DNA from 3 places in the Exiguobacterium sp. JMULE1 genome. Region 1 is predicted to be linked to each of the others. Evidence: riboswitches for the same ligand, from Rfam matches in the RefSeq annotation. Region 1 holds a riboswitch; each other region holds the start of a gene.
The links. Region 1 has a riboswitch for lysine ahead of EXW93_RS02380 (aspartate kinase). Riboswitches for the same ligand answer to the same signal wherever they lie in the genome.
Positions count from the first base shown of each region.

Region 2: another riboswitch for lysine. It lies ahead of EXW93_RS15810 (Na+/H+ antiporter NhaC family protein); the one in region 1 lies ahead of EXW93_RS02380 (aspartate kinase).
Region 3: another riboswitch for lysine. It lies ahead of EXW93_RS00890 (amino acid permease); the one in region 1 lies ahead of EXW93_RS02380 (aspartate kinase).

Region 1 covers NZ_SGWC01000002.1:423,588-428,323, reverse strand. The annotation lists gene EXW93_RS02385 (aspartate-semialdehyde dehydrogenase) at 1-916, opposite strand, end outside; gene EXW93_RS02380 (aspartate kinase) at 930-2,129, opposite strand; lysine riboswitch at 2,242-2,419, opposite strand; gene argH (argininosuccinate lyase) at 2,490-3,860, opposite strand; gene EXW93_RS02370 (argininosuccinate synthase) at 3,857-4,736, opposite strand, start outside.
Region 2 covers NZ_SGWC01000002.1:3,007,481-3,012,216, reverse strand. The annotation lists gene EXW93_RS15810 (Na+/H+ antiporter NhaC family protein) at 1-1,562, opposite strand, end outside; lysine riboswitch at 1,673-1,851, opposite strand; gene EXW93_RS15805 (uracil-DNA glycosylase family protein) at 1,944-2,681, opposite strand; gene EXW93_RS15800 (heme oxygenase) at 2,806-3,126, opposite strand; gene EXW93_RS15795 (SAM-dependent methyltransferase) at 3,216-3,875, shown strand; gene EXW93_RS15790 (ABC transporter ATP-binding protein) at 3,888-4,736, shown strand, end outside.
Region 3 covers NZ_SGWC01000002.1:111,923-116,658, reverse strand. The annotation lists gene EXW93_RS00905 (DUF2252 domain-containing protein) at 1-81, opposite strand, end outside; gene msrA (peptide-methionine (S)-S-oxide reductase MsrA) at 150-1,097, opposite strand; gene EXW93_RS00895 (hypothetical protein) at 1,167-1,349, opposite strand; gene EXW93_RS00890 (amino acid permease) at 1,430-2,911, opposite strand; lysine riboswitch at 3,044-3,232, opposite strand; gene EXW93_RS00885 (MarR family winged helix-turn-helix transcriptional regulator) at 3,398-3,853, shown strand; gene EXW93_RS00880 (diguanylate cyclase) at 3,991-4,736, shown strand, end outside.

The DNA.
Region 1 (4,736 bases):
CGGCTACACACCAGAGATGGAACGTATTCGCGAGACTATCATCTTGTCGAATTCGTCCGACATAGACATCGTCCGTCCCACTCGCGTCAAGTGGCATCGGATAACGCGTATTCGCGACATCATCGATGAGGACGACGCCCGGTGCGTTTTCAAGTGCTTCACGGATCGCTGCAACCGTCGTCGGTTGTGTAAACGTGACGTTGATTGCAACCGAGTGAGAATTCGTGACTGGAACCCGGACACATGTAGCACTGACAGGTAATGCTGGAAGATTGAAGATTTTCCGTGTTTCATCAATCATCTTCTGCTCTTCTTTCGTATAGCCGTTCTCAAGGAATACATCGATATGCGGCAAGATGTTATCGTGAATCGGATGCGGATAATTGACGGGCTCTTCTCCGCGTGCTCCACGTGCCAGATCCTCGATTCCTTTTTGACCAGAACCAGATACGGCCTGATACGTCGTATAGTTGATCCGTTCGAATCCCAGTGACTGGAGCGGTGCTAAAGCGACGACGGATTGAATGGTCGAACAGTTCGGATTTGCGATCAAGCGGTCCGTCGCTTGAATCGCTTGCGGATTGACTTCTGGCACGACGAGCGGAATCGTCTCCTGCATCCGGAAAGCACTTGAATTATCAACGACGAGTGTTCCGTTTTCAGCTAGTAACGGGGCATATTGCTCACTGATCGTTCCGCCTGCTGCGAACAACGCGACATCGATCCCGTCTTCTGTGATATTTGGCGTCAGCGCTTGGATCGTAATATCTTCTCCCTTGAACTGTACCGTGTTCCCTGCTGAACGAGCAGAAGCGTAAGCGGACAGGCGGCTGACCGGGAAGTCCAGTTCTGCTAGGACTTGTAACATTTTTTGACCGACGGCGCCGGTTGCTCCAATGACGGCTACATGATACATCCTGTTTTCCTCCTTATAACTCGAACGCGTTTGCAATCGCTGCAACCGTCCGTTCAATGTCTGCTTGTGCAATCGTGTACGAGATGCTGATTTCTGATGTCGTGACTTGATAGAACGGGATGTTCTCTGCTCGGAAGATTGCGAACAACTTCGAAGCGACACCTGTTGCATCCCGCATCCCGATTCCGACGACAGATAATTTTGCGTGTTGATTATGGCGATCGACCTTGACTGTCGTGAAGCGATCCATGATGTCTTTCAATGCTTCATCGAGGAACTCTTCCTCATCGAGTGGACATGAGAACGATAAGAAAATGTCACTGTCGAACGTCGTTTGACTGATCATGTCGATGTTGACGTGGCGATTGGATAACAGTTCGAAGATATCGGCTACTGCTGCATTCGTTTGCGGTACGTGTTTGATTGATACCGTCAAGACGTTCTTCGTCACACTGACACTCGTCACCGCTTTTTGTTCCATTGTTTCCGTCGCTTCCATGATCCATGTTCCCCTTTTCGATTCAAGTGTTTTCCCGACGAAGATGTGTACGCCGTATTTTTTTCCTAGTTCGACACTCCGCATTTCCATGACCTTCGACCCGAGGGCGCTCATCTCCATCATCTCATCATATGAGATGTGCGGAATCGGTTGAGCAGCAGCATGGATTCGTGGATCAGCCGTATAGACACCGTCGACATCCGTGTAGATTTCACACCGTTTATCAAGGACTGCCGCAAGGGCAACAGCCGTTGTATCCGATCCACCACGTCCGAGCGTCGTGACATCACCGAGTTCGTTGACACCTTGGAATCCAGCGACGATGACGACATCGTATGTTTCGAGTTTTTGTCGTAATAGATTTCCATCAATCTGTTTGATCTTACTTTTCGTATGCAATCCCATCGTACTGATTCCCGCTTGAGCGCCTGTTTGCGATAACGCTTTGACGCCGAGTGAGTTGAGGGCGATGCTGAGTAATGAAATCGTCTGTTCTTCTCCGATGGCAAGCAGACGATCGAGTTCTCGGCGCTCGGGGCGATCTGTGATGGCTTGCGCCTGAGCAATCAAAGAATCTGTCATCTTGCCCATCGCTGAAACGACGACGACAAGTTTTTCACCTTCGGCTGCGCGACTCTTCAAATAATTCGCAATAGACTGAATCTGTTCGACAGTCGCAACCGAGCTTCCACCAAATTTAAGTACAGTTGTCACAATCCTATCTCCTTTGTCCCGATACAGAAAAAAACGACGGGCCGGTAGGAGCGTTCCTACGGCCCGTCGTTATCACGATCGGACAAACGAAGACAAAGTCATTCGTTCTTTTACGTAAGATAGCGCTCCGAAACATCGGTTTCGGCAGTACAACGGATCTTAACCGTTGTACCAGCAAATGAGAAGAAGCATCTTCTCGTTCACTTCGGCGGACTTCCCCTTTCACATCATTCGGCATGCTTGCCTTCAAGAATGATACTACTCATGTCATCCGCGCCTCTATCTGTCGGTTGTTAGTTACAGTTATAGCAGACATCTTTTGTTAAATCCAGTCATTTGACTGATTTTTTTCAAAATCCGTCAATTCGCAAGATGCTGTTTCGCGAGTTCGAGTTGCTCCGACACGGCAGCAAACCCTGTTCCGCCGTAGCTTGTCCGGCGTGCCACTGCTTGAACCGGATCGAGGAGCGGATAGACGTCTTCCGTGATATCCGGATGGAAGGTTTGATACGTCTCGAGATTCAAATCCTTCAGGAAACAACCGTTCTGCACACAGTAAAGGACGGCTTTGCCGACGATTTCGTGCGCTTCCCGGAATGGTATGCCTTTCGTCACAAGGTAGTCGGCGAGTTCCGTTGCATTCGAGAAGTCTTGCATTGTCGCCTTCTTGAGCGCTTCGGTCTTAAACGTCGCAGATTCAATCATTCCAGTGAAGATTTGAACGGATTGGAGAACGGTATCTGCTGTATCGAAGACCCCTTCCTTATCCTCTTGCATGTCTTTATTGTAAGCGAGTGGTAATGCCTTCATCGTCGTCAAGAAGCCCATCAGGTTACCGTAGACGCGCCCCGTTTTTCCACGAATCAACTCAGCGAAATCAGGATTTTTCTTTTGTGGCATCATGCTCGATCCTGTTGAGAAGGCATCGGATAACTCGATAAAGCTAAATTCTTGCGACGCCCAGATGATGATTTCTTCACAAAAGCGCGAGAGATGCATCATGACGGTCGAAGCGATCCCGAGGTATTCGATGACGAAATCACGGTCCGAGACAGCATCAAGACTGTTTGGATAGACCGACTCAAAACCGAGCAACTCAGCAGACCGGAAACGATTGATCGGGAATGTCGTCCCCGCGAGCGCACCTGCCCCGAGCGGTGATTTCCGAATTCGTTTTTGATTATCCGTCAACCGTTCGACATCACGTTCGAACATCCAGAAATAAGCGAGCAAGTGATGCGCAAGCGAGATCGGTTGTGCCCGTTGCAAATGCGTATACCCTGGCATGACCGTCTCGATATGTTGCTCCGCTTGTTCCGTGATGACCGACTGGAGCTCGCGTAATGCTGTCGTCAACGCCTCAACATGTTGTTCCATCCATAGATGTAAATCCGTTGCGACCTGGTCATTTCGACTCCGTGCCGTATGCAGTTTTCCTGCAACCGGACCAATCTGTTCTGTCAATAAACGCTCGAGGTTCATATGAATGTCCTCATCCGCTAACGTATAGGAATGGTCTGCTAACGTCGTTTCCAGTTGCTTCAGTCCTTGCTCGATTTGTGTCCACTCGTCTTGAGCAAGAATCCCTTGTTCAAATAGCATCTGCGCGTGTGCGAGACTGCCTTTTAAATCGACGCTCGCTAATTTTTGATCGAACGTGATCGATGCTCCGAAGGCTTCCGCTTGAGCGGAAGCACTTTCCGTAAAACGTCCACCCCAGAGTTTGGTCATTTCGTGACACCCGCCTGACGATGTACGCTCGCATGCGTCGAAACGGCAAGTCCGTGTAATTTGATGAAGCCTTTTGCTGCTTCATGATCGAATGCGTCTTCTTTCGTGTACGTCGCAAGTTTCTCATCGTAGAGCGAGACAGCGGACTGACGACCTGTCACAGTTGCATTTCCTTTGAACAGTTTAACGCGAACTTCTCCTGTGACGTCCTGTTGTGTCGCTGTCAAGAATGCTTTCAAGCCTTTCGTCAATGGTGCATGGAAGAGACCGTTATAGATCGTTTCTGCGTATTGTTTGCTGAGTAGTGGTTTGAAATGCGCGACGTCCTTCGTCAATGTAATCGTCTCGAGTGCAGCGTGCGCTTTGAGTAACACCGTTGCGCCTGGGCACTCATAGACTTCCCGCGATTTGATACCGACGAGACGGTTCTCGACGTGGTCAATCCGTCCGACCCCATGTGCACCAGCGATGATGTTCAGTTCCGTGATCAGTTTCGCCAGTGGATACGTCGTTCCGTTGATCGAGACCGGAACACCTGCTTCAAAGCCAATGATGACTTCTTCTGCCTGATCCGGAGCGTCTTCTGGCGCTACTGTCAACGCATAAGCGTCTTGCGGTGGCTCTGTCCAAGGGTTTTCTAGGACGCCACATTCGTTACTCCGTCCCCAAAGGTTCATGTCGATTGAGTATGGGCTGTCGAGGTTGATCGGAATCGGCACATTGTTTTCTTTCGCATAGGCGATTTCTTCTTCCCGTGACCATTTCCATTCCCGGACCGGTGCGATGACTTCGAGTGATGGATCAAGTGCTGCGACTGAAACTTCGAACCGGACTTGGTCGTTCCCTTTTCCGGTACATCCGTGAGCGACTGCCGTC
Region 2 (4,736 bases), 2.6 Mb from region 1:
GCAGTTTCGCCTTTTTTCGAGAGAACGTTCAAGACGACGACGAAGAGTACGAATGTGACAAGAGCTCCGATGAAACCGAAGACCGAAGACTCCGTGAAACCGATGACTAAATAACCTACTGCCGCAGTGACGGCACCGACTAGCGCATACGGTAACTGTGTCGTAACGTGATCGATATGATGGGATCCAGCCCCTGTCGAACTGAGGATCGTCGTATCGGAAATCGGTGAACAATGGTCACCGAAGACAGATCCAGCAAGAACAGCAGCAAGCGTCGGTAATAAGAGTGAGGCATCGACAGCCATGACGAGATCCGCACCGATTGGCAACATGATCCCGAATGTGCCCCAACTTGTTCCTGTCGAGAATGCCATCAAGCCGGCAATCAAGAATAATAAGAACGGCAAGTACGAAGCAGAAATCGAGTTGCTGATGAAGCTTGCGAGATAATCGCCTGTTTTCATATCACCAATAACAGCGATGATCGTCCAAGCAAATAATAGAATCACGACTGCTGGCCACATCGAACGCATACCAGCGACGATGCTTGCACGGTAATCGCGACCCGGAATTTTTCGTCCGATCAGCATCAAGAAAGCGACGATTAAACTGATGACGACACCTGCGACAAGTGAGCGTGTGACGTCTGTTGCCTCAAATGCTCCAATTAAAGTAAACGGACGGTTGTCGGCTGCAAGTGCCTGAGCACCTGTCCCGAGTAACGCACTGATCGTAGCAATGACGAGAACGACGATCGGAACGACGAGATCCCGGACTTTTCCGTTCGTATGTTCGTTGACCTCTTTTGCCATCCCCATCGGTGTTCCTTTTGACGCATCAAAAAGTTCACCATTCGCAGCGCGGCGTTCATGCTGTTTCATCGGTCCGACAGAGACGCCAGAGTAAGCGATGTAAAGTGTTAAAAGTAACGCGAAAATCGCATAGAAGTTCATTGGAACGATCATCATGAAAGCACTAAACGCTGAGTAATCCGTAATCGAGTGCGTCGTTAAGATACCGGCGATGATGGAAATGATGAATGCGCCCCAACTCGAAAGCGGACTGATGACACAAACAGGCGCAGCTGTTGAGTCAATCAAATAGGCAAGCTTCGCACGTGAGACACCACGGCGATCCGTTAGCGGACGACTGACATTGCCGACAGCGAGACTGTTGAAGTAATCATCGATGAAAATCAAGATACCGAGACCGAAGGCGACTAAGCGTGCACCACGCGCTGTCTTGACGTGTGTAGAAGCCCATTCACCGAAGGCGCGAGCGCCACCAGATGTTTGAATTAATGTGGAAAGGACACCGAGCAATAACAAGAAAACAAGTAATAAAACGTTCCACTCGTTCAAGGCACCATCCGCCCAAAAGAGGCTAAAGATATTCTTGCCGAGATAGGTTACCGTATCGATCGGGTTAAAACGGTGAAGTAACAGGGCACCGACGAGAATGCCGACACCTAACGAAAGAACGACCTTTCGGGTAAAGATGGCTAATAAGATAGCTAGTAAAGCAGGTACAAGGGCAATAATGGAATCTGAATAGTTGACCATGAAAAATATCCTCCTCTTTAAAAATGGCTTAAAGATGAGACCCCGCGGCACAAAAAAAGCAAGGGCACCGGCAACAAAGCCGACACCCTCGCTGGATGCGTCTTTCTTAGCCGAATTGGAGCGCTCCATACAACTGTTATGTATGGCAATCGATCGGGTATTTCCCGAATCGACCAACGACGGTATGCTCGACGCATACTGTCATTTCGGCGATGTCACCTTTCCTGTAGTCGTCTTCGTTGTCATCCTCGGACCAAGTACTGATTGAAATCGCGCCTCTACCTCATCGATAGAATAGTCATATTCTGTTCTTATGGACACTTTATCACGTATTTCAAAAAAGATTCAACCATATATTCTGATAATTTAAGACAAAGTTGCTCATTCGGCAAAATGTTGAATGAGCTGTTTCATCAAATAGGCTTGGTTTTCTTCGAATTGTTTTTTTCGATGACCGTTCGCGCCAGATGGATGGGGGAAGTTGGAAAGAAGCTGATGTTGTTCGATTCGTCCATCCTGAATCAATCCACGGACTTGCGTCTCGACGACCCGACCGAGTGGAATTAATAACGCTGGTTTTTGTAACTGATTGATCTCAGCGACGAAGTGTTCTTCCGCGTAGTGCCTCAATAAAGGACTACGACTAATTTTCGGTTGATGACCCGAGTAATTCTTTTCGCGATAAAAGACGGGTTGCTTTAACAGTGATGTTGGATGCAATAATTTCTGATGTTGATGGAATAAGCTAGTAGCCGTCTCAATTCCGAGTAATGCTGGAAGCTCGAGTGTATCAAGCATCTGGACGAGATTACGTCGCATCGTTCCAGCAAAGCTTGCTGTATATTTGACGATGCGTGCCGTCCCTTCTAGTGAAGCCCCATGATGGAGGGCATCCGTTGCTTCTTCGAAAGCGATTCGCATCTGTTCAAAACCTGGTGTGATCCCGATGATGACGACTTTTGCTTCAGTATTGACATATTCGCCAATCGGAGAGTAATAGACGGTCAGCTCGTTCTCCTGTTGCAATAAAAAATCGTCCGTCCATAATTCATCACGTCGTAACGTACGATCATCAGGTAAGCTACGAATGGCTTGTTCAAATATAGTTAATGAATTCATGAAGAACCCTCTCTCTCTGTATTGGCACTATAATAACAAATAATACCATTTGAGACAATTACACCCTTTCACTATTTGTGTATAGGTATATAAAAAAGGACTCGAGACGAGTCCTTTTCGTGCATCATGCGCGTTCTTTGACCGAAGCAACTTCATATGTCAGAATCTCGCTGCCGAGCATTGGCGATTCTCCTGCCTCACTACTCGCAGGTCGACTATGTGACGCTTTGAAATCGTCACTCTCCCGCCATGCTTGAAAACTCTTCATGTCTTCCCAATACATGTTGACGTTCATTTCATCATGTTCTTCGATGTTTTGCGTCAATAAGACCTCGACGCGGATGAATCCGTCCATCGTATCAAGTCCACTTGGACGCGTAAAACGAGGAGCGAGAGCTGCAGCCATCCCTTTTTTGACTTTAATCCGGTTCGTAACGACGATCATCATAAAATCCCCTTTCAAAAAACGAGTAACGTACTTCTTCAGTATAGTACGATGAAGGCAAGAATGCCGGAAAGAAGGAACAAACGACAATGAATGAACAGGAATACGATCAACGATTACGAATCGAGACCATTGAGATGCAACACCTCTATGGTGTGTTTAGTCACTACAATCGATATGAACCAACGCCTTATGCGGCACTAGACGAATTATGCGAAACGTATTTGTTTCAAAAACAGGACACGGTCATTGATTTCGGGTGTGGGAAAGGGCGTTTGAACTTTTACTTACACGACCGATTCGATTGTTCCGTCATCGGAATCGAGATGAACGGACAATTTTACGAGGACGCACTCCGGAATATGGCGAACTACCAAAGTCGACGGAAGCGGCGTTCCGGAAGTTTGCGATTTGAACAGACGTATGCCGAGCAGTATGCCATTCCGGATGAGACGAATAAGTTTTATTTCTTCAATCCATTCTCTTCACAAATTTTCATGAAAGTGATTGATCACATTTTAAGTTCGGTCGAACGTTCCCCGCGTTCGGTTGATCTCATCTTGTATTACCCGACCGATGAATACCGGGAGTACCTGGAGCGTCATACCGTATTCGAGCAAGTCGATGAGATTCGATTACGAGACCTCTATGAAAAAAATCATGACGAGCGGTTCGTCATCTATCGCTTTGATCCGAACAAACTGCTTCAAAACGGGTATGAATACAGTGAGGAAAGAAATAAAAGATAAGGAGGTCGGATGATGATCCGTTTAGAGCATGTCACGAAAGAGTTTGCACCGGGGCGTGGAATATTCGATGTCAGTTTTACAGTTGATCCGGGGACGATATTCGGTTTCATCGGACCAAACGGATCTGGAAAATCAACGACACTCCGACATCTGATGGGACTACTGGCTGCGGACGGTGGAAAGGCGACGATCGGCGGTTTTGATTGCTGGAAGCAAAGTAAAGAAGTGAAGAAATTGGTCGGTTATTTGCCGGGGGAGATTAGTTTACCTGGAGACATGACGGGAGCAGACATGCTGGATTTGATGCAACGACTACACGGTAGCGATCCGGCACGACGACAACTGTTGTTGAAACGATTTCCTTTTGAGACGAAGACGAAAATCCGCAAGATGTCAAAGGGAATGAAACAAAAACTGGCACTTGTCGGTTGCTTCATGAAGGATGCACCCGTCTATCTACTTGATGAGCCGACCAGTGGACTCGATCCTTTGATGCAAGAGCGTTTTTTAGAGTGGATCGAACAGGAGAAGCATGCTGGAAAAGCGATTCTGATGAGTTCACATCACTTTCCGGAGATGGAAAAATCGTGCGATCGAGCGGCTTTAATCAAAGCAGGGCGCATCATCGTCGAATCGGATATTCATGAGTTGGTTCGATCGAGTCGAAAGACGTACACGATCGTCTTCCGAACAGAGGTGGAGGCGGCACAGTTCGCGATGCAAGTCGGTGTTGAACCGAAGCGGCTGGAAGTCAGTTTTCAAACGGACGAGACGCTGAGCTTAAATCAGGTGATCGCTTATTTAACCCAGTATGATGTACGGCTGATTCGTCCGTCAGCAGATGATTTAGAACAGGTCTTT
Region 3 (4,736 bases), 310 kb from region 1:
CTGACGGATTTCGTGATCGTAGAAATCAAGCACCTTCGCAATCGTCATTTGTCGAATCTCTTCATATACAGGTCGAAACATTCGATTCTCTCCCTTCCATTTGAAAAAAAGAGCAGTCAAAACGAAATCGTTTGACTGCTCCTTACATGTTACTCGAAATGTTTTTTATATTCCCCATATCCTGCCGAATCAAGCTCTTCAAGCGGAATAAATCGTAATGCTGCTGAGTTGATACAATAGCGAAGACCACCAAGTTCTGTCGGACCATCATCGAAGATATGACCGAGGTGACTATCCGCATTCGCAGAACGCACTTCCGTCCGCGTCATCCCGTGACTCGTATCGAGTTCGACTTCCATCTTGTCTTCTGAGATGGGTTTAGCGAAGCTCGGCCAACCGCAGTTTGACTGGAACTTATCTTTTGATGTGAAGAGTGGTGTACCATCGACGATATCGACGTACAGTCCTGGACGTTCTTCATCCCAGTATTCGTTACGGAAAGCGGGTTCTGTCCCGTTCTCTTGTGTGACTTTATACTGAATTGGTGTCAGACGCTCTTTCAATTCTTTTTCCTTACCGTGGTCCTTCCACGCTTCTTTGATGAATTTCGCGCGACCTGAGCCGACACTATACATCTGATAACGGAACGGATTCTTTTTATAATAATCTTGGTGATATTCTTCGGCTGGCCAAAACGGCTTTTCTGGACGAATCTCTACCGCGACTGGACGCGAGAAGCGTCCTGATGCGTCAAGCGCTGCTTTCGAACGTTCAGCTGCTTCACGCTGTGCTTCATCGACATAAAAGATAGCCGGTTGGTATGATTCACCACGGTCATTGAATTGACCTCCACCATCTGTCGGATCGATTTGACGCCAGAAGATCTCGAGTAATTCTTCGTACGTAATGACGGACGGATCGTACGTGACTTCAACCGCCTCCAAGTGACCTGTCGTTTCCGAACAGACCTCTTTATAAGTCGGGTTCTCTGTATGACCACCGGTATATCCTGAAATGACCTGCTCTACCCCATCATATTTATGGAATGGCTTGACCATGCACCAGAAACAACCACCTGCAAATATTGCTTTTGCCATCTATCTTCCCCTCCTCTGTATGTGTCTATTTTACCGCGTTCAGAGAATGGACTCGACTTTCCTGCTCATTCAATCCTCTGGGTTCGCTTTTAGACGACGCATGACGAAGTAAATCGCCGCAAAGACAAGGAGAAGTCCTCCAAGCGAATACCAGATGTTATTCAAACGATAAATCATTTGGTATAAGGCTAGCGTCACAAGCAATAATGCGATCGGTAAGAAGGCACGCTTAAAGTGGTACCAGTAATTCACGAAGATCGCCTCCTGTTTTTCTTTCATCTTACTTGAAGCGACATCTAAAAAGCCACCTTCATTTGAAGGTGGCTCACTGATTATGATTGACGTGGATGTTCTGGGAAGTCCATCTCGTCATAACGAACGATTGACGTCCGGTTTTTGAATTTATGTCCTAACCAGAAAGCAAGGAATAATGGAATACCAACATACGTTGCGGCAATTCCGACCCAATCAATTTGATCAGCGAGGAATGCGGCATAGTTTTGACCGACGATGACGAGGAAACAAAGACCGAATGCGAACAGCGGACCGAACGGGAACGCTGGTGCAACATATGGTAAGTCTTTCAACGAGTGACCTTGTGCAACGAATCCTTTACGGAAACGATAGTGACTGATCGCAATCCCGAGCCATGCGATGAATCCTGTCATCCCGGAAGCATTGAGTAACCACAAGTAGACTTGTCCACCAAACATCGACGTCAAGAAACAGAGGGCACCGACTGCTCCTGTTGCGAGCAAAGCGTTACGCGGTACACCGTTTTTCGATACTTTTGCGAATAACTTCGGTGCATCCCCTTGACGCGCCAGTGTGTACAGCATCCGTGTCGAAGCATACATACCTGAGTTTCCGGCAGATAGAACAGACGTCAAGATGACGGCGTTCATGAGTGCTGCTGAGAACGCAAGACCTGCTTTTTCAAAGACGAGCGTAAACGGACTCACCGCTACGTCCGTAATGTCATTCGAAACCAAGTTCGGACTTGTATACGGAATGAGCATTCCGATGACAAAAATCGCGAAGACGTAGAAAAGCAAGATGCGCCAGAAGACTTGTTTGACTGCTTTTGGAACATTCTTTTTCGGATCTTCCGATTCACCCGCTGCAATCCCGACCAGTTCTGTACCTTGGAAACTGAATCCGGCAACGAGAATGATACCGATGACGGCAGGAATACCACCGACGAACGGCGCATCGCCAAGAGCAAAGTTTTTAAAGCCAACCGGTGGCTCCGATGTAAAGACACCGAAAATCATCGCAACACCGACGACTAAGAAGACGATGACGGTAACGACTTTAATCATCGCGAACCAATACTCCGCTTCTCCGAATCCTTTAACGGAGAAGTAGTTCAAGCCAATCATGAGTAAGAGGAACAAAGCACTGAAATAAAATCCAGGAACGTCCGGGAACCAATACGTCATGACGATTTGTGCTGCGACGAGCTCGACTGCGATCGTGACTGCCCAGTTGTACCAGTAGTTCCAGCCAAGTGCAAAGCCGAATGATGGATCGACGAATTTCGTTCCATATGTCGAGAAGGATCCGGCGACAGGCATGTACGCCGCCATTTCACCAAGACTTGTCATGAGGAAGTAGACCATCAGACCAACGATTGCATACGATAGGAGCGCCCCACCTGGTCCTGCTGCTGCGACGGAAGCACCGGACGCAATGAAGAGTCCTGTTCCGATTGCCCCACCGATGGCGATCATCGACATATGACGGGCTTGTAATCCACGTTTTAATCCTTCTGCTGTCGAATCTGTTGTTTGTTTTACATCTAGATTGTTCATTTCGTTCGCTTCTCTCTGTTTAGATTTTTTGAGAGGACACTTTTTGAATGAAAAAAACAAAAAGCGTCCTCATCTTCCAGATGGAAGATGAGAACGCAACATAATAAAATGGATGCGCCTCATTCTACCGTCGTGAAAGATAGCTCTCCACAAGTAAGTGATACCCGACTTGTGACAGTATTAGACCTATTCGATCTAATCCCAATCGATCATCTTCAAAGCGATGATTGATTTCGGCAATTCTTCCTTTCAGGTCACTTCATCTGTCGCTTGACGACATCCGTAACCGTACTCTTAAGAACTGCAACCTCCATCCCACTGGTTGAGTGAGAACTGAATTAAGTTAGTTATTACTACGCCATATTACACAAAACGCCACGAAATTGTCAATTGCCTTTTTCGAATCTGGGGTAGTAGATGGTAAAAATCCGATATGTTTAGTACACTAAATGGTAGAAGTCCACTGAGAGAAAGGATGCTGCTTGCATGCCACAGGAACGTGATTTGCTAACTTATCGACTCGAAGAACAAATGCGTGTCATTCTTCGTACCCTGCGACGTGAACTTAACCGGCTATTTGAAGGAACGGCGACCCGGAGTGAATTTTTCATCTTACGAAGCCTTTCTGAAAATGGGCCTCAGCGCCCGACGCTTCTCGCGGAACAATTTGAGCTCGCGACGAGTCAAGTCACTGCTTTAACGGATAAGCTGTATAAACAAGGATACGTCACACGGACACGTTCGACGGAAGATCGTCGTTCGATCGTCCTCGCTTTGACGGAGGACGGGGAACGTGCATTTCGAGATCTCGAAATCGTTCGGAAAAACTATTTACAAGATCGCTTCGGTACATTGACGGAAGAAGAGCTCGAAACGATGATTCGTGTCTTTGATAAAATTTTACAGACGATGGATGAGGATACTCTTACTTCATCTTCTTAAAAACGGTAGATTTTCTACCGTTTTTTCTATTTTGTCTAAAGATTTCTCTATGTCTAACCGTTATCTACTTGAGTATACTGGAAGTATATATATGGAAATCTGTTAGCTGGGGGAGTTGGGAGGATTTGTTGGCCATCATGAATCAATTCATCATTAACTTTTGTCTACTGTTCACAACGATTACTCTCTTGTTCTTACCGTTTCGGAATCAACCGCGTATTTCATTGAACTCCAAATGGAGCATTCGACTTATACTCGGAGCAGTCTCTGGTCTGATTGCGGTTTTATTGATGTTTAACGGGATTCAAATCGACGTCGCCCGTGTTGATTTACGTATCGTTCCTGTCGCAATCGCCATGCTGATCGGTGGTTTCCCAAGCGCCATCGTTGCTGGTGCAATGATCATCGGGACACGTTACTTTTTAACACCAGTTGATCAAATGGAAGGATTTTATTTATCGACGCTGATCATCGTCTTGTTCATCACGACGATTGGGATCATTCGTCGATTCATCCATGTCTCGATGCGTCATTTTCAGCTTATGGTGTTGGTCGGTATTCTCTATTCGTTGCCCGCCATCTACATCCTGACGAACAGCTGGTCGACATTCTTTAAAATCTCGATTGCGTACGTCTTCTTTAATTTATTAGCTGGCTTTGTCGCTTATCGATTACTGACGGAATTACGCCGTCACTTCGAAAACATCCAGTATCAGCAGAAACTCGCCATGACGGATGCTTTGACAGGGCTCGCCAATCGTCGTCGTCTGGATGACTCGCTTTCGCTTGTCGGTTCGACCGACCAAGGCTATTCGCTTGTACTCATCGATATCGATTTCTTCAAGCATGTCAATGATACATATGGTCATGATGCGGGCGATGA